DNA from 3 places in the Bradyrhizobium manausense genome. Region 1 is predicted to be linked to each of the others. Evidence: predicted binding sites of a transcription regulator. Region 1 holds the regulator's gene; each other region holds the start of a gene.
The links. The regulator HrcA, encoded in region 1, represses chaperone genes, less so after heat shock. The targets are predictions, from matches to a motif close to GTTAGCACTCNCNNNNNGNGAGTGCTAAC.

Region 1 (6,536 bases):
TATAGGAGGGGGGGAGGGGGCCGCAAGGACCGAACGCAAGTTTGGACCGTGAAAACATTGGGTTTTGGAAGATCATATCCGGGCTTCACCGCCCTTGCGGGTGAGGAATTATTAACAGGTTCAGGCCTCAGCCAGCCCCCGCCACCGTGATCCGCCCCGCCCTGTTACCGGCGCCCCAAACCCGCTAAAAGGCGGACCGGCCGGACAGCCCCGTCAAGGGCTGCTTCGCGCGACAAAGCGGCCCATTGGCCGACCATCGAACGGCCTCAATATGAACCAATCAGAGTGCCCATGAAGCTGATCCGCCCCCTCGCCGCGCTCGCCCTTGTCGTTGCCTCCGCGATTCCGGCCCTGGCCGCCGATGCCGTGTATCCGCCGGGCCTGCGTCTCGGCATGGTGCCGCTGGTCGGCCTCAGCAAGGCCAGGACCTTCCCGGGCTTCGAGAACGAGGACGGCAGCGTCAAGGTGCTCATCACCGAGCTGCCGCCGGCGGCCTATAACGAGGTCGTCAGTGCCTTCAACGCCAATCCGGCCGGCGCCAACGGCATCAAGCCGGACAAGATCGAGACATCAGCGGGCCTCGCCTATTTTACCACCGAAAGCGGCAAGGCCGGCGACACGCTGGTGAAGCGCTATTCGATGATCGTGCCGGGCACCGGCTTCTCCGGCTATGTCGCGGTGCAGATCCCCGAGAATGCCTCGAAGATCTACACCGACGATGCGGTACGGCAGATGTTTGCGACCGCCGCCATCCGCAAGGAGGTATCGGCTGACGAGCAGCTCGGACTGCTGCCGTTCAAGATCACCGATCTCTCCGGCTTCAAGGACATCCGCACGCTGGTGCCGGGCTCGAGCATCATCCTGGCCGACGGCACCGAGAGCTCGGGCTATGAATCGAAGCCCTTCATGATCCTCGGCCTGATCGGCGCCACCCCGCAAGCCGCCGACGATCGCGCCCGCTTCGCCCAGGAGGCGGCGCTTCAGATCCCGGGTCTGCGCGAAACCAGGGTCACCATGTCGGAGCCGATCCGCATCAACAGCCAGCCGGGCTTCGAGACCCGGATCGACGGCGTCAGCGGCAAGGACAAGACCCCGGTGACGGTGGTGCAGTGGATCCGCTTCGGCGGCGGCACCTCGCTGCGCATCATCGCCAGCGCCCCGCGCGACCAGTGGTCCGACGCCTTCACCCGCTTCCGCGCAGTACGCGACGGCATCCAGCCGAAGGGCTAGTACGCCCAACCACTCGCCGGCGCCGGCTGCATTTTCGGGCTTTCGTTCGTACACGAACGGAACTAGGCTTCCCTCCATTGGATCAGCTTTAGATCATCCTGGAGGGGAGGCGTACGATGCTTAGTCGACGACAGATCTTGGCCGCACTGGGGACGACGGCGATTGCGAGCCTCGCTCCATCAGCATTGTTCGCAGCAGCGACGATCAAGCCGGACGATAGCTCGGCGCTTCTCGTGATCGACGTGCAGAACTGCTTCCTGCCGGGCGGCAGCCTCGCGGTGAAGGAAGGCGAGCAGGTCGTTCCCGTGATCAACAAGATGGCGAAAGCATTCTCGAACGTGGTGATGACGCAGGACTGGCACACGCCCGGCCACGTCTCGTTCGCGTCAGCGCATTCCGGCAAGAAGCCGTTCGAGACCATCGACCTGCCCTATGGCAAGCAGGTGCTGTGGCCCGACCATTGCGTGCAGGGCACCGATGGCGCGTCGCTGTCCAAGGACCTGTCGATCCCGCAGGCCGAGCTCATCATTCGCAAGGGCTTTCACAAGGACGTCGACAGCTATTCCGCGTTCCTCGAAGCCGACGGCAAGACAACGACGGGTCTTGCCGCCTATCTGAAGTCGCGCAAGATCAAGCGGGTCTTCGTCGCGGGTCTCGCCACCGACTTCTGCGTCGCCTGGACCGCGCTCGATGCGCGCAAGGCCGGCTTTGAGGTCTATGTCGTGGAAGACGCCTGCCGCGGTATCGACAATCAGGGCTCGCTGGCCAAGGCCTGGGCCGACATGGCCAAGGCCGGCGTGAAGCGGATCCAGTCTGCAGACATCGCGGTCAGCGCGTAAGGCGTTCGCGCAGTCATTCCGGGGCGGCTCGCAGAACCAACCCGGAATGACTCAACGGCTTTGACGCCGCTCAGTTCGCGTCGTTGCTGTTCGCAGCCGGCGCGGGCTTCACGCCACCCTTGGCGACGCCGACCAGCGCCGGGCGCAGCACGCGCTCGCCGATGGTGTAGCCGGCCTGCATGACCTGCACGACGGTGCCCGCGGGCACCGATGCATCGGGCACTTCGTACATCGCCTGCTGGAAGTTCGGGTCGAACTTCTGGCCCTGCGGATCAAACTTCTTCACGCCGTGCTTTTCCAGCGCGTTGAGCAGCGAACGCTCGGTGAGCTCGACGCCCTCAATCAGCGATGTCAGGCCTGGATCGGCGGTGGCACGCGCTTCCGCCGGAACGGCGTCGAGCGCGCGCTGGAGATTGTCGGCGATGTCGAGCACGTCGCGCGCAAAGCCGGTCACGCCGTACAGCTTGGAGTCGGCGACTTCCTTGGCGGTGCGCTTGCGCAGGTTTTCCATCTCCGCCAGCGTCCGCAACATGCGGTCGCGTGCCTCGGCGACTTCCTTCTGCAACAGCTCGACCGAGCCGGGCTCGGGATCGTCGGGCATGATGTAGGGCTTTGACACCACGGGCTCGCCGGTCGGAGCAGTCGTGTCTTCGGGTTGCCGGTCTCGATCGCTCATCGGCTCTCTTTTCGAATTCGTCTTACGGGATTTTTCTGGCCCGGATATCGTGCTTCGGGCGCCGAAAATCAAGCGCCCGTGATCGCTCAAATGCCGGTCAGCCCCCCAGAAGGCGGCTGACGATGCGGGCTGCGTAGTCCACGGTCGGGATCACACGGGCATAATTCAGCCGGGTCGGCCCGATCACGCCTAAAACACCGACGATGTGGCCGGCGGCATCCCGATAGGGCGAGATGATGGTGGAAGAGCCGGACAGCGAAAACAGCTTGTTTTCGCTGCCGATGAAGATTCTCACGCCTTCGGCGGTTTCGGCGCGGCCCAACAGATCGATCACGCCGCGCTTGGTCTCGAGATCCTCGAACAGCAGCCGCACCCTCTCGAGATCATCAAGCGCATGCAGATCTTCCAGCAGATTGGCGTGGCCGCGGACGATGAGCTGGCGATCCTCGCTCTCGCCGCCCGACCAGCTCGCGATTCCGGCCGCGATCACCTTTTGCGTCAATTGATCGAGCTCGGCCCGGGCCTCGCCCAGCGCGGTTTCGAGCTCGAGCCGCGCTTCGGCCAGCGTTCGGCCGCGAATCCGCGCATTGAGGAAATTGCCGGCCTCGGTGATCGCCGAGGAGGGAACTCCTGGCGGCAGTGTCAGCACGCGGTTTTCGACCTGGCCGTCCTCGCCGACCAGGATCACCAGCGCCTTCTCCGGTTCCAGGCGGACGAATTCGATGTGTTTCAGCCGGGCATTGGATTTCGGCGTCAGCACCACCGCGGCAGCGCGCGTCAGGCCGGAAAGCCGGGTCAGGGCCTGATCCAGCGCCGCCTCTACCGATTGCGCATGACCGACGGTGGCGAGCTGGCTCTGGATCGACTGGCGCTCGGCCTCATTGAGATCGCCGACCTGCATCAGGGCATCGACGAAGAAACGCAGGCCGAGTTCCGTCGGCAACCGGCCGGCCGAAGTATGCGGTGCATAGATCAGGCCGAGCTGTTCCAGATCGGCCATGACGTTGCGGACCGAGGCCGGCGACAGCGGCATCGCGATCAGGCGCGAGATGTTGCGCGACCCGACCGGCTCGCCGGTCGCGAGGTAGCTTTCGACAATTTGACGAAAGATGTCGCGGGAACGCTCGTTGAGCTGGGCGAGGCCTGCGCGCGGCGCGATCAGATTGATCGGATCGTGATGGGCCACAGACGATAACTCCTGTCAGTTGCTCGTAATTTGTCCATCCCGGGCGCGTCTGACAAGCGTGGCGTTTGCGGGGTGGCAAACCTGGGGTGAAAAAGCCTTGCTGCTCACCCTCACCCCCCCTACAAGCACCGCGAACAGCCTAACCCCGCGAGTTTTGGAGGATTTCCCATGCGGCCAAGCCGCCGTGCGCCCGACGAATTGCGCCCCGTGACGCTGGAGCGTGGCGTGGTCAAATATGCGGAAGGCTCCTGCCTCGTGAAATTCGGCGACACCCATGTGCTGGTGACCGCCACGCTGGAAGACCGCCTGCCGCCATGGCTGAAGGGCCAGGGCCGCGGCTGGGTCACCGCCGAATACGGCATGCTGCCGCGCGCGACCTCCGAACGCACCCGCCGCGAGGCCTCCGCCGGCAAGCAGAGCGGCCGCACCGTCGAGATTCAGCGCCTGATCGGCCGCTCGTTGCGCACTATTGTCGATCTCGAAGCGCTCGGTGAGCGCCAGATCACGGTCGATTGCGACGTGCTCCAGGCCGACGGCGGCACCCGCACCGCCTCGATCACCGGCGCCTGGGTCGCGCTCGCCGACTGCATCAACTGGATGAAGTCGCGCAACATGATCAAGGCCAACGTGATGCGCGACAATGTCGCCGCGATCTCCTGCGGCATCTACAAGGGCACGCCGGTGCTGGATCTCGACTATGCCGAGGATTCGGAAGCCGAGACCGATGCCAATTTCGTCATGACCGGCGATGGCCGCATTATCGAGGTCCAGGGCACCGCGGAACGCGAGCCATTCACGCAGGACGAGTTCCTGAAGCTGATCGCCCTGGCGCAGAAGGGCATCGCGCGTCTGGTGGACTTGCAGAAACTGGCTGTCGCGTAGTCAATAGAGCCATGCACCGCCGAATCACCGGAAAGCTCGTCATCGCGACCCACAATCCCGGCAAGCTCGCCGAGATGAAGGAGCTGCTCGCGCCTCACGGCATCGAGGTGGTGTCGGCCGGTGAGCTCGGCCTGCCCGAGCCTGACGAGACCGGCAACGACTTCCGCAGCAACGCCGCGATCAAGGCGATCGCAGCGGCGCAGGCGACCAAGCTTCCCGCTTTCGCCGATGATTCCGGCATCGTGGTCGACGCCCTCGACGGCGCGCCCGGCATCTACAGCGCGCGCTGGGCCGGACCGTCCAAGGATTTCGCCGCGGCGATGAAGCAGATCGAACGCCTGTTGCAGGAGCGCGGCGCCACCACGCCCGACAAGCGCAAGGCCCATTTCGTCTCCGCGCTCTGCGTCGCCTGGCCCGACGATCATCTCGAAGAGGTCGAGGCGCGCGTCGACGGCACGCTGGTGTGGCCGCCGCGCGGCACTGCCGGCTTCGGCTACGATCCGATGTTCTTGCCCGACGGTCACACGCGCACCTTCGGCGAGATGGAAAGCATCGAGAAGCACGGCCTGCCGCCGCTCGGCCTCGGCCTGTCGCACCGCGCCCGCGCCTTCGTGAAACTGGCGGAGATCTGCCTTGAGCCGCGCTAAAGCGTTTTCAAGCGAAGTGGACACCGGTTCGCGCCAGGAAAACGCGTCGAAACAAGAATCTGAAGCCTTTGGCGTCTACGTGCACTGGCCATTCTGCCTGTCGAAGTGCCCCTATTGCGACTTCAACAGCCATGTTCGCCACGCCGCGATCGACGAGGCGCGCTTTGCGTCCGCCTTCGCGCGCGAGATCGAAACCACTGCGCAGCGCTCGCCCGGCCGCGAGGTCACATCGATCTTTCTCGGCGGCGGCACGCCCTCGCTGATGCAGCCCGCAACGGTCGGCGCGGTGCTCGATGCCATCGGCAAGCACTGGACCGTCGCCAACGACGTCGAAGTCACACTGGAAGCGAACCCGACCAGCGTCGAAGCCACGCGCTTCGCCGGCTATCGCGCCGCCGGCGTCAACCGCGTCTCCCTCGGCGTGCAGGCGCTCGACGATGCCTCACTGAAAGCGCTCGGCCGCATGCACAGCGCGCGCGAGGCACTCGATGCCGTCGCCATCGCGCGCCGTTCGTTCGATCGTTACTCGTTCGATTTGATCTACGCCCGCCCCGACCAGACGCCGGCGATGTGGGCCGATGAGCTGCGTCTCGCCATCGACGAAGCGGCCGAGCATCTGTCGCTCTATCAATTGACGATCGAAGAAGGCACGCCGTTCTTCGGCCTGCACCAGGCCGGCAAGTTGAAGACACCAGAAGAAGCAGTCGCGCGCGCGCTCTACGATGTGACGCAGGAGACCTGCGACAAGCTCGGCCTGCCCGCCTACGAGATTTCCAACCACGCACGCCGCGGTGCCGAGTGCCGGCACAATCTGGTCTACTGGCGTGGCGAGGAATATGCCGGCATCGGTCCCGGCGCCCACGGCCGCCTCGACATCGACGGCGTGCGTCATGCGACCGCCACCGAGAAGCGGCCCGAAGCATGGCTGATGCGCGTCGAAAGCAGCGGCCACGGCGTCGTCACCGACGATCTCCTCAACAGCGAAGAGCGCGCCGACGAATTCCTGCTGATGGGATTGCGTCTGGCCGAAGGCATCGACCCCGAGCGCTACAAGGCTCTCTCCGGCCGCCCGCTCG
Region 2 (6,536 bases), 940 kb from region 1:
GTGGCGGAGACGACGGCGGCAGCGATTACGCGTGAGGCGGGAGCCTCCCGAAAACAGAACGGCCGCCCATCGGGCGGCCGTTCTTGTTTCGAAGGGCTCTACAGCGCCAGCGTGATCGTTTCGGAAGACCGCTTCACACGTGTCCGGATCATGCGCTCGTGAGGTCAGCCGCCCCAGTGCTGGGCCTGGTAGGGATCGGTGTATCCGACCGGCGCCGAATACGGGGCCGCGTAGGGAACGTAGGCAAACCCCGCAGCGGCACGCGGCGTGAGTTGGGGGGCGAAAGTTCGTGTGGCAGGCGCAGCATGCCGCTTATGATGTGCCGTCCCGGCACTCGCCGAGGCGGTCAGGGCGACAAGGATACCCAAGGCCAAGATCGCACGCATCGCAATTGCTCCTGTTGAGTTGCCATGCGCAAATAGGCTTCGGCCCTTGCCGTACCAGTCCGCCGCTCCTTCACGATTGCTCACATCCCCGGCATCCAACGATGCCGACGGCTCTCACATCACCACGACCTTGGTGCCGACATTGACGCGGCCGTAGAGGTCGATGACGTCCTCGTTGCGCATGCGGATGCAGCCGGAGGAGACGTTGGTGCCGATGGTCCAGGGCTCGTTGGAGCCGTGGATGCGGTAGAGCGTGGAGCCCAGATACATCGCGCGCGCACCGAGGGGGTTTTCCGGGCCGCCCTCCATATGCCGCGGCAAGTCAGGCCGGCGGGCGATCATTTCCGCCGGCGGCGTCCAATCCGGCCATTCGCGCTTGGCGGTGATCGACTTCACGCCGGTCCAGGTGAAGCCTTCGCGTCCGACGCCGATGCCGTAGCGCATCGCGCGGCCGTTGCCCTCGACGAGATAGAGGAACTTGTTGCTGGAATCGACGACGATCGTGCCGGCACTTTCCTTGCCGCTATAATCAACGAGTTGTTTCTCGAATTTCGGGTCGAACGGGCGCTGCCGCGGATCGATCGCCTCCTGCTGATAGCTTGCGCCTTGCTGATAACCATTCTGCATCTGCGGATCGCCCATCGGCGGCAGACGGCGCGGATCGTTGTAGGCGGGCTGCTGCTGATAGATCGACTGCTGCGGCGCATAGGCCGGACCGCGGCCGGGTCCGTCACCGAACAGAAACTCGATGAAGCCGCCGCCCATGTTGGCATTGGAGGCGACGCGCACCGGCGCCGGGGCGCCGCGCGGCTGGTAGAGCACCGCGGGCGGATCGTTCGGCACGGTATTGTCGAAGGCGCTCGCGCGATCAGCGCCGACAATGAAGGCGCATGCGCTGCCGAGCAGCGCGACAGACATTTTCTTGAACATCGACGTACTCTGTACTGTTTCGTCTTGTTGCATTCGCCGCCGAACGCGTTGGCTGGATCCGCGTCCTCGACGTGGTCAATAAAGAGCAAACTCCGTTTCGTTTGGTAAACGGAGCGGGCGTTTCGATTCACCACGTCGCGAATGACGCGGCAATTTGGCGATCAGCGTTTATTTTCGATGAAGGGCGAAGGCTCATGGTTAATCGTGCGTTTGCGCGGCGTCGCGCGCGACCGCGCAACAGTTCCTGCTGTGAACCTCGTGTTAAATCGGCTCTGTCTACAAAGGCGCGTGAATGAGGTGGGGGGAGTTCCTGATGGCTGTTCACCGCAAGCGTTTTCGTGTCGAGGATATCGCCGGTGGCGAGATGCCAGTTCTAGACGTGACTGAAGAGGCCGGCCCGATGCATAGTGAAATCATGGCGGAGCTGCGCGCGATCCGCGCACAGATGGCGAAGAGCAGCGTGCCCCTGTCCGGCAGCGCAGCCATGGCCGCGATCGACGCCTCCACTGCCCAAGAGCTTTCCGACGCCCGCACGATGCTCGATACCTATCGGGCCCAGATCGAGCAGTGCGAGAAGCTGAAGGTCGAGCTCGACCTCATCCATGACGCCATCGACCGCACCAAGCGCGAAATCGCGACCCTGCACGGCAAGAGCTTCGACGGCGGCGAGATGGCCAAGGTCAATGGCGAGCTCGGCGCGGTGGTCGGCGGCACCGAACAGGCGACCCAGCAAATTCTCGAAGCCGCCGAATCGATCGACCAGGCGGCTTCCGCCCTCTCCAAGGTCGACTCGGCCGACCAGCAGCAGCGCCTCGCCGACGACATCCAGGAACGCGTCATCTCGATCTTCGAAGCCTGCAACTTCCAGGACCTGACCGGCCAGCGCATCAGCAAGGTCATGACCACGATGAAGTTCATCGAGCAGCACATCAATTCGATGATGGACATCTGGGGCGGCGTGGACGCGATCAAGTCCCACGCGCCTGCTCAGGTCGACACCCGCAGCGATGACGACAAGCTCCTCAACGGCCCGAAGCTCGCCGGCGACGTCGGCCACGCCTCGCAGGACGACATCGACGCGCTGTTCGACTAAGCGAATACGGCAGACCGACATAGAAAACGCCGGCGAGAGCCGGCGTTTTTTGTTTTTGCCGTCATTGCGAGGAGCAATGCGACGAATCGTTAGGCCGGCACCCCGATCACGCCCTTGGGCCGCAGCGGACGTAGACCATGTTGCCGTAGCGGGTGGCGGCGTCCTTGTCGACGAAGCGGGTGATCATGACGCGGCCGTCGAAGGAGACGATCTCGCGGTCCTGCTCGCCCGGCGTCGGGCCGGAGGGGCCGATATAGTTCTTGCCGCCCGGCGAGCCCTTCAGCCGCAGTTCCTGCGGCGTGGCCTGGTCGGCGAGATGCATGACCACGCCGCCGGAGGAACCGGCGCCGATCACGTAGGGATTTTTGCACTGCGCCCGCGCGGCCGCCTCGGTGCGGGCGCGGTCGGCCGGGTTCTGGAACGAGGCGAGGCCCCAGCGGCCGACGATCTCGTCGGCACGGATCGAGGCCGGCATTTCGGGCGCGACACCGGGTTCGGCCTCGGGCGCCGGCTGGGACGACGAGAAGGACGGCAGGCTCATGCCGCCGCCGCAGGCGCCCAGCAGTAGCGCCAGGCAAGAGGCCACGGCCCAATTGGCAACCGTGCGCGCGTGAGCTGAACTGATCATGGCATTCCCCCGAACAAGACCATGGCCGCATCCCTCCCGCAGCCAAGCGCAAAACCACTGCCAGAGCAATGACGTCTTAATATACGCCTGCGCCCCGAACGAGTTTCTATTGCCACCATCCTATATCCGCCTCACCAATCGCTTAACCACCTTTGCTTGACAGCATCGCAGCCAAGCCATATCCCCTGCGCACTATTAGCACTCGAAAAGACCGATTGCTAAGGGCGTCGTTCGATCCTCGGAAAGAGGGTGGACGGAAGCCCCGCCCCCACCCACATCCGCTGCTTTCGGGACAGCGAGCCTCCAAAGGGAAACGTCATGGCTAAGTCCAAATTTCGTCCGCTGCATGACCGTGTCGTGGTCAAACGTATCGACGCCGAGGAAAAGTCCAAGGGCGGCATCATCATCCCCGACAGCGCCAAGGAAAAGCCGTCCCAGGGCGAAGTCGTCGCCGTCGGCCCCGGCGGCCGCGACGAGGCTGGCAAGCTGACCCCGATCGACCTCAAGGTCGGCGACCGCGTGCTGTTCGGCAAGTGGTCGGGCACCGAGGTCAAGATCGACAACGAAGATCTCCTGATCATGAAGGAGTCGGACATCATGGGCGTGTTGGCCTAAGGCCATCAGCCTGAACGGCCGCTGAATGCCATGCCCGGATCATCAGGTCCGGGCATCCATCATTCCGCCTGATATCACCACGCACGACACATCACGACACAACAGGGATTGCAGACCATGGCTGCCAAGGACGTCAAGTTTTCCGGAGACGCGCGCGATCGCATGCTGCGCGGCGTCGACATTCTCGCCAACGCCGTCAAGGTAACGCTCGGCCCGAAGGGCCGCAACGTCCTGATCGAGAAGTCGTTCGGCGCGCCCCGCATCACCAAGGACGGCGTCACCGTCGCCAAGGAGATCGAGCTCGAGGACAAGTTCGAGAACATGGGCGCCCAGATGGTGCGTGAGGTCGCCTCCAAGACCAACGACCTCGCCGGCGACGGCACCACCACCGCGACCGTGCTGGCCCAGGCCATCGTGCGCGAAGGCGCCAAGGCGGTTGCCGCGGGCATGAACCCGATGGACCTCAAGCGCGGCATCGACACCGCGGTTGCGGCCGTCATCAAGGACATTGAAAAGCGCGCCAAGCCGGTCGCCGCCTCCTCCGAAGTCGCCCAGGTCGGCACCATCTCGTCCAACGGCGATGCCGCCATCGGCAAGATGATCGCCCAGGCGATGCAGAAGGTCGGCAACGAGGGCGTCATCACCGTCGAAGAGAACAAATCGATCGAGACCGAAGTCGACATCGTCGAGGGCATGAAGTTCGACCGCGGCTATCTCAGCCCCTACTTCGTCACCAATCCCGAGAAGATGACCGCCGAGCTCGAGGACGCCTACATCCTCCTGCACGAGAAGAAGCTGTCCGGCCTGCAGGCCATGCTGCCGGTGCTGGAAGCCGTGGTGCAGTCGGGCAAGCCGCTCGTCATCATCGCCGAGGACGTCGAGGGCGAGGCGCTCGCGACACTGGTCGTCAACCGCCTGCGCGGCGGCCTCAAGGTTGCCGCCGTCAAGGCGCCGGGCTTCGGTGATCGCCGCAAGGCCATGCTGGAAGACCTCGCGATCCTGACCGGCGGCCAGCTGATCTCCGAAGACCTCGGCATGAAGCTCGAGAACGTCACGGTGAAGATGCTGGGTCGCGCCGGCAAGGTCGTGATCGACAAGGAGAACACCACGATCGTCAAGGGCGCCGGCAAGAAGCCGGAGATCGAGGCCCGTGTCGGCCAGATCAAGGCCCAGATCGAGGAGACCACCTCGGACTACGACCGTGAGAAGCTCCAGGAGCGCCTGGCCAAGCTCGCCGGCGGCGTCGCGGTGATCCGCGTCGGCGGCGCGACCGAGATCGAGGTCAAGGAGAAGAAGGACCGCGTGGAGGACGCACTCAACGCCACCCGCGCCGCGGTGCAGGAAGGCATCGTCCCCGGCGGCGGCGTGACGCTGCTGCGCGCCAAGAAGGCGGTCGGCCGTCTTACCAACGCCAATGCCGACGTCCAGGCCGGCATCAACATCGTGCTGAAGGCGCTGGAAGCCCCGATCCGCCAGATCTCCGAGAACGCGGGCGTGGAAGGCTCGATCGTCGTCGGCAAGATCCTCGAGAGCAAGTCCGAGACCTTCGGCTTCGACGCCCAGACCGAGGACTATGTCGACATGATCGAGAAGGGCATCATCGATCCTGCCAAGGTGGTGCGCACCGCGCTCCAGGACGCCTCCTCCGTGGCTGGCCTGCTGGTGACCACCGAGGCCATGGTCGCCGAGACGCCGAAGAAGGAAGCCGGGCCCGCCATGCCGGCCGGCGGCGGGATGGGTGGCTTCTAAGCCCCTCCTTCCGTTACAGTGTTGCGAAGGCCGCCTCCGGGCGGCCTTCTTTTTTGCCCATCTTGAGCCCCGCTTTCCGATTCAACCGGCGGCCAAAACCCACTACGGTGGCGCCCGATTCTTTGGTTCGAGGATTTCGTCAATGCGCGCGCTTCTGTTTTGCCCGACGGCTCTTTTGGCGGCCCTGTTCGTGATCTCGCCAGGGCTCGTATCTGCCCAGATGAAGCTGTCGCCGAAGGCCGCGGCGCCCGGCGGCACCGAGACCCGCTATTTCACCTCGATCGACGGCCTCATGGACGGCAATGCCGACGTGATCCTGAAGGAGACACGGCAGGGCAAGACGGTCACCGCGGCCGTGCTCGACGTCTGCTATTCCATCGCCAAGAATTCCGACCGCAAGGATCGCTTCGTCGTCAACCTCCAGGTCTCCGGCCAGACGCTGAGCGGAACGACGCAAAGCATCGGCGCGAAGGCGCCTGTTACGGTCAAGCTGACGCGCAAACCCACTGGCGACACCTTCGAATTCCGCGGCCAGATCGGCATCGGCCAGGCCGTGACCGAGGTGACCTCGCCTGACAATGCCGATCTCAGCGAGAAGGAATTTCTGGACAACCAGACCAGCGACGACGGCATCACGCCGCAGCCGAAGGACTTTACCGAAGTCTCGCCGGAGGCGATCGCGGTCAAGGTCAAGCTGGACAACGCCACCGACTTCCTCAAGAGCCTCAAGGGCCAGGACGTCGAGGTGACGCTGGCAAGTCTGTCGGTCGGATGCGACGCGCTGCGCGCCGGCGAGCAGACCATCAACATGTCGGTCGATCCGGAGCGCGCGGCCGCGCTGCTCGCGAAATTCAAGGCGATGCCAGGCGTCACGGCCGCGGGCTGGACCGCGGGTCTCGCCGAGATGGACCGCACCATCCGCATCGGAGCCGCCGACTGGCGCGACGGCGACAAGATCAACCGCGACAAGCTCGCCACCACGGTGGCCAACGTCCTGAGCAAGACGCTCGGAGCCAAGCCGGTCTCGCAGAGCTTCAGTCCCGCCACCGGCAAGCTCAAGCTCGTCTTCAAGCGACCGAACCAGGATTTTCCGGCGCTCGAGCTCACCGACACGATCGAGGTCTCGGGCCTTATC
Region 3 (6,536 bases), on a different contig from region 1:
AGCGTGCGGCTGCGCATCGACGAGACCACGGTCGGGCGCAGGCTGTCGCGCATCGAGCGCGCGCTCGGTCTGCGCCTGTTCGAGGCCGCCGATGGTGTCCGCAAGCCAACGCGACAATGCGAGGCGGTGCTGGCGCATGTCGAGGCGATGGCGGCACATGCCGCCGAGATCGGCCGCGTCGGCGAAAGCCTGGCCGGTCCGGTGGGACGCCTGCGCATCGCCACCACCAACACGGTTGCCGAGGAAGTGCTGTCGCCGCGCGCGAGCGACTTCCTGCGCATCAATCCCGGGCTGACACTGCAATTTCTGACATCGAGCGAAAACGTCAAGTTCTCGCGCTGGGAGGCCGATCTCGCCATCCGTCTGCGCAAGCCGGACAAGGGCGATTTTGCGATCTCCAAGCTCGGCGACATCAAGCTCTATTATTTCGAGCCCGTCGCAACCGAGGGCGAGCCGATGCTGTGCGCCTATCCGGATGAGCTCGGGACCATTCCCGAGATGCAATTCCTGCGCGCCAGAAAAGCGCGTGCGCGCTGCATCACAGACAACGTCCGCGTCATCCGCAATTTGATCCGCGCCCATCAGGCTTCAGGCGTGTTGCCGGAGCACAGCTGCGCGGATCTGCTCGGCGATCGCCGCCTGCGCGCCACGCTGCTGCCGAAGCGGCGCGATGCCTGGCTGCTCGTGCAAAACCACCTCAAGCGCGACGCCGCAACGCGGGTGACGATCGACTGGGTGCGGGGGTGTTTTCAGGAGATGTCGCGCGCGTGACATGATTCCGGGCTCATGGCCTCATGAACGTGATTGAGGTGCTGCGCGACGAATTTGGAGGATTGCCTACGCGCGAAGGTTGCGCGATCTTGCTGCGACCACGGTCTATATCGGACAGGCGATGACCATTGTTGAGGACACGATCCGGCCGCGGGCCAAGTCCGGCGAATGGAAAGCGATCGTTATCCTGATCCTGCTTGTGCCCGTGCTGTGGTCGCCACCCCTCCTGTTCCGCGTCTTCCTGTATCAGCCGTTCAACATCCCCTCCGGCTCGATGATGCCGACGTTGATCGTCGGTGACTACATCTTCGCCGCCAAATATGCCTATGGCTACGGCCGCTATTCGTTTCCCTTCGCGCCGTCATTCATCTCCGGCCGCTTTCGCGCTGCTGATCCCGCCTATGGCGACGTCGTCGTGTTCACGACGCCAAGGGACACCACGGTCGACTATGTCAAGCGCGTGGTCGGGTTGCCCGGTGATCGCATCCAGATGCGGCAGGGTCAGCTTGTCCTGAACGACAAGCCCGTCGCGCGCGTCGCGCTGAAGGACGCAGCTGCCGGCTCTGCCTGCGGCGGCGAGGCCGGTACACGGGTCAAGCGCTGGCGCGAGACCATGCCGAACGGCGCGAGCTATATCACCTACGACTGCGTCGACAACGGCTTCGCCGACAACACCGAGGTCTTCACCGTGCCTCCTGGCCATTTCTTCGGGCTCGGCGACAACAGAGACAACTCCGCCGACAGCCGCTTCAAATCGTCTATGGGCTTCATCCCGATGGACAATCTCATCGGCAAGGTGACGCGGATCTTCTGGTCGCTGGATTCCCGAGGCGAGCTGCGTCCGGAGCGGCTGGGGAAGGTGAGATAGCCACCGTCATTCCGGGCTCGCGCTTTGCGCGCCCCGGAATGACGAGGGGAGAGAGCTGGGCCCGCCCCGCAAACAAAAACCCCGGCATCGCTGCCGGGGTTTCGTAGTCCTTGAGGTGGCTGAACCTTAGAAGTCCATGCCGCCCATGCCGCCGCCCGGGGGCATCGCGGGACCTGCGCCGCCCTTCTTGGGCAGCTCGGCGACCATGGCTTCCGTGGTGATCAAGAGAGCCGCAACCGAAGCTGCGTTCTGGATCGCGGTGCGGACCACCTTGGTCGGGTCGATGATGCCCTTGGTGACGAGGTTGACGTACTCGCCGCTCTGGGAGTCGAAGCCGTAAGCGTAGGTCTTGTTCTCCAGGATCTTGCCGACGATCACCGAACCGTCTTCACCGGCGTTGATCGCGATCTGGCGAGCGGGAGCCGACAGGGCCTTGCGAACGATCTCGACGCCGGTCTTCTGGTCGTCGTTCTTGGTGCGCAGGCCCTTGAGCTGCTCGGAAGCACGGAGCAGGGCGACGCCGCCGCCCGGGACGATGCCTTCCTCGACAGCCGCGCGGGTCGCATGCATCGCGTCATCAACGCGATCCTTGCGCTCCTTCACCTCGACCTCGGTCGCGCCGCCGACGCGGATCACCGCGACGCCGCCAGCGAGCTTGGCGAGACGCTCCTGGAGCTTCTCACGGTCGTAGTCCGAGGTGGTTTCCTCGATCTGCGCCTTGATCTGGGCCACGCGCGCCTCGATGTCGGCCTTCTTGCCGGCACCGTTGACGATCGTGGTGTTCTCCTTGTCGATCATCACCTTCTTGGCGCGACCGAGCATGTTGAGCGTGACGTTCTCGAGCTTGATGCCGAGATCTTCCGAGATCGCCTGGCCGCCGGTCAGGATCGCGATGTCCTGCAGCATGGCCTTGCGGCGATCGCCGAAGCCCGGAGCCTTGACGGCCGCGACCTTGAGGCCGCCGCGGAGGCGGTTCACGACCAGGGTCGCGAGGGCTTCACCCTCGACGTCCTCGGCGACGATGACCAGCGGCTTGCCGGTCTGCACCACGGCCTCGAGCAGCGGGAGCAGCTCGTTCAGCGAGGAGAGCTTCTTCTCGTTGATGAGGATGTAGGCGTCGTCCATCTCAACGCGCATCTTGTCGGCGTTGGTGACGAAGTAGGGCGAGATGTAGCCGCGGTCGAACTGCATGCCCTCGACGACGTCGAGTTCGGTCTCGAGCGACTTGGCTTCCTCGACGGTGATGACACCCTCGTTGCCGACCTTCTTCATGGCGTCGGAGAGGAACTTGCCGATCTCCTGGTCGCCGTTCGCCGAGATGGTGCCGACCTGGGCGATCTCGTCGTTCGAGGTGACCTTCTTGGAGTTCTTGACGAGGTCCGCGACGACGGCTTCGACCGCGAGGTCGATACCGCGCTTGAGGTCCATCGGGTTCATGCCGGCGGCAACCGACTTGGCGCCTTCACGCACGATCGCCTGGGCGAGCACGGTGGCGGTGGTGGTGCCGTCGCCGGCCGCGTCAGCGGACTTGGAGGCGACTTCGCGCACCATCTGCGCGCCCATGTTCTCGAACTTGTCGTCGAGCTCGATCTCCTTGGCGACGGTGACGCCGTCCTTGGTGATGCGGGGAGCGCCGAACGACTTGTCGAGCACGACGTTGCGGCCCTTCGGACCGAGCGTGACCTTCACCGCGTTGGCGAGAATGTCGACGCCGCGCAGCATCTTGTCGCGCGCTTCAACCGAGAATTTGACTTCTTTGGCTGCCATCTGGAATTTTCCTTGAGATGTATGACTGGAGGGAGAGAGGGGCTGTTAGGCCGCCTTCTTCTTGGAAGCGGGGACGTCGAGGACGCCCATGATGTCGCTTTCCTTCATGATCAGCAGATCGACGCTGTCGATCTTCACTTCGGTGCCGGACCACTTGCCGAACAGCACGCGGTCGCCGACCTTCAGGTCGATCGGGATCAGCTTGCCGGCCTCGTCGCGGCCACCCGGGCCAACGGCGACGACTTCACCCTGGGAGGGCTTTTCCTTGGCAGTGTCGGGGATGATGATGCCGCCGGCGGTCTTCTCTTCTGCGTCGATACGCTTGACCACGACGCGGTCGTGAAGCGGACGGAATTTCATGCAGCTCTCCTAAGCTTTTGCACGAGTTGAGGATTTTTGGTCGTTAGCAATCTGTGCCCGCGAGTGCTAGCACAGGCGAGGCTGAAATAGGACAGGAATTTTGCGGGGGCAAGGGCTTCTAGCAGAAAATTCGGCACTCTGAAGGCTGAAGTGCCAAATCTCTTTACCATCGTTAACCGAATGGCCGGGCCGTATTAGCACGGAGCCGCCTCTGCTGCTAAAGCATTGAATTTCAACAACTTGTTAAACTTTTGGGCTTGAGATGGATTGTCAGTTTGCGTCACATTTCTCTCATGTGAGCGCATCTCCACCGGGTGGCTCGTCAAGAGGCGTACCGGATCAAGCCACCCCCTGAATGCGCTCCTGCAAAGGAGGTTGGCATGGGATTGCGGGTTGGGGGCGTTTCCGAGGATTTCCGGAAACAGCTGCTGGGCTACGGGCTGACGACGGCCCAAATTCTCTACCGGATGCCGGATCATCGCTCGCTGCTGCAGACCTATGTCTGGCAGGACTACGACATGTTTCCGAAGTTTCCGGCGCTGAGCGACTTCCTCGCTTTCTGGCAGCAGAAGCTCGACGGTCCGCTGCATTCGGTGACGGTCGCGCATTCCAAGCTGATCAAGCCGGCCGAGCTCCGCGCCGTCGACGGCGTGTTCCGGTTGAATTGAAGGCTAGCGCGTAGGATGGGTAGAGCGCGAAGCGAAGCCCATCGCCTTCGCATGCCCTGGGGGATGATGGGTTTCGCAAGAGCTCTACCCATCCTACGAACCTTCGTTCCGTGCTAGCCTCCGCTCATAACAACAGGGAGGCCGGCCCATGGCCAAAAAAACAAAGTCGCGCAGCGCTGTCCAGACCGCGGTGAAGAAGCGGAGCGGCGCCAGGCCCGCCGCGCGCTCCTCGGCACGCAAGGCCGTGAAATCGAAAGCCCGCGCGACCTCGCTCAAGACTGCGGCAAAGAAACCCGCGCGTCCCAAGCAGCGCATCGCTATCAGCCACCACCGCGAGGAAGACTTCAAAGCCGACGGCCTGCGCACTTACGCAAAGTACCGCGACCTCGGCATTGCCGCCGCCAGCCACGGCCTCGCGCAAGCCCACGTGATCCGCCTGCAGGGTCCTTGCGATCCGGCCGAGGTGTCGAAGCTGCATTTTCACGCCGTCGACTTCCAGATGGTCTACGTCCTCAAGGGCTGGGTGAAGACCTACATGGACGGGCAGGGCGAGACCTTGATGCAGGAAGGCAGTGCCTGGACCCAGCCGCCGAAGATCAAGCACATGATCCTGGACTATTCGGACGACGTTGAGCTGCTCGAAGTGATCCTGCCGGCGGAGTTCAAGACGGTGGAGTTGAAGGCGTAGACGCTGTCGGGAGGAGCGCACACCTCTCTCGTCTCGTCATTGCGAGGAGCCCTCGCGACGAAGCAATCCAGATTGCCTCCACGGATGCAGACTGGATTGCTTCGCTGCGCTCGCAACAACGCGGAGATCTACCGACACACAATCCCTAAAAAGCGCCCGATCCGGGAAACCGCGCCATTACCAATCGGACGGTTTCAGCCGCCCGAACGGCGGCCGCTAACCCGATCGAAAATATCCCTCATGTCAACTCAAGGATGTGAACATGCGGGAATGCTTTCATGACGACTTTTGGTCGACGCGGCGTCGTAGCACCAGCCCCAAGAGCCTCCCTTCAATCCGTTGCCGCGCCGACCGCTCCCGTGGTCATGCGCGACGACGATGGATCCTCGTCCAGCGAGGGCTCGCTTTTCCGCGACAACAAGCTTCTCTCCGACATTCCTTTCCTCACCATTGGCCTGATCTTCGGTTTGCTGCTGATCTACGCGCTGCAGCGCAGTCTGGCCATCGACGTTGGGCCCGACGGCTCGCTCGATGTCCGCTCGCTGATCGCCTATGGCGCGTCAGGCCATGATCTCGTTGTCGGACGGGGAGAGTGGTGGCGGATCGGCCTTGCGCCGCTTCTGCACGGCAGCCAATGGCACCTCATAGGCAACTGCGTCGCGCTGTTCATCGTCGGCGTCAGGCTGGAGAGCCTGATCGGTCGTGGCTGGTTTTCGCTGATCTTCGTCGCCAGTGCGGTGGCCGGGGAGATTGGCTCGCTCCTGGGCAACGGCCCCGGCACGGTGAGCGTCGGCGCCTCCGGCGCCATTACCGGGCTCATCGCCGCGCTGTTCGTCGCGAGCTTCGATCCCGAAGCGGATGCCGATCAAACAATATCGAGACTGAAGACGTCGCTGTTCTTCGGTGTTCCCGCGTTGCTACCGCTTGCCTTTGGGGCCTCGGGCAACGTCAACTATTATGCCCATGCCGGTGGTGCGGTGGCCGGTGCCGCGCTTGCCATGACACCTTGGCTCGCGTTCTGGTCCTACGACAGCCTGCCGCGAAGTGCCGGCGTGACGTTGCTTGCGGGATTCGCCGGATCCCTGGTCTGCGCCGGTTTCGCCGCCGCTCATTATTCGTCCTACATGGCCGATGCCGTGCATTATATCCGCGCCTCGGAAGCGCCGGCGAATTCCGAGGAGATGGCCAGACGGTCTCTCGATCTCGTCACGCGCTATCCGAAAGACCCGCGGGCACATCTGTTCCGTGCGGTCTTCTTCCTCGAAAAAGCGAGCCTCAATGCCGCCGAGACGGAAGCGCGAACCGCCATGTCGCTCGCCGCTTCCGATGTGGCCGGCGGGCCGGTGCGGGTCGGGGCGCAGGGCTTGATGGCCGTGTTGCTGCAGGCCCAGGGACGAAAAAGCGAGGCGATCGC

Region 2: a site for HrcA is predicted at 3,232-3,260, ahead of JQ631_RS14620 (co-chaperone GroES). Genes of this name have one in related genera too.
Region 3: a site for HrcA is predicted at 3,809-3,837, ahead of JQ631_RS27400 (co-chaperone GroES). Genes of this name have one in related genera too.

What each region holds. Positions count from the first base shown of each region.
Region 1 covers NZ_JAFCJI010000001.1:3,986,543-3,993,078, forward strand. The annotation lists gene JQ631_RS19005 (hypothetical protein) at 292-1,230, shown strand; gene pncA (bifunctional nicotinamidase/pyrazinamidase) at 1,347-2,069, shown strand; gene grpE (nucleotide exchange factor GrpE) at 2,140-2,745, opposite strand; gene hrcA (heat-inducible transcriptional repressor HrcA) at 2,843-3,931, opposite strand; gene rph (ribonuclease PH) at 4,100-4,813, shown strand; gene rdgB (RdgB/HAM1 family non-canonical purine NTP pyrophosphatase) at 4,825-5,460, shown strand; gene hemW (radical SAM family heme chaperone HemW) at 5,477-6,536, shown strand, end outside.
Region 2 covers NZ_JAFCJI010000001.1:3,046,244-3,052,779, forward strand. The annotation lists gene JQ631_RS14595 (DUF2076 domain-containing protein) at 1-35, shown strand, start outside; gene JQ631_RS14600 (hypothetical protein) at 165-386, opposite strand; gene JQ631_RS14605 (L,D-transpeptidase) at 501-1,316, opposite strand; gene JQ631_RS14610 (protein phosphatase CheZ) at 1,630-2,409, shown strand; gene JQ631_RS14615 (hypothetical protein) at 2,516-3,037, opposite strand; gene JQ631_RS14620 (co-chaperone GroES) at 3,356-3,652, shown strand; gene groL (chaperonin GroEL) at 3,770-5,401, shown strand; gene JQ631_RS14630 (hypothetical protein) at 5,544-6,536, shown strand, end outside.
Region 3 covers NZ_JAFCJI010000003.1:146,078-152,613, reverse strand. The annotation lists gene JQ631_RS27415 (LysR family transcriptional regulator) at 1-771, shown strand, start outside; gene lepB (signal peptidase I) at 893-1,639, shown strand; gene groL (chaperonin GroEL) at 1,766-3,406, opposite strand; gene JQ631_RS27400 (co-chaperone GroES) at 3,452-3,766, opposite strand; gene JQ631_RS27395 (usg protein) at 4,147-4,434, shown strand; gene JQ631_RS27390 (cupin domain-containing protein) at 4,583-5,122, shown strand; gene JQ631_RS27385 (rhomboid family intramembrane serine protease) at 5,488-6,536, shown strand, end outside.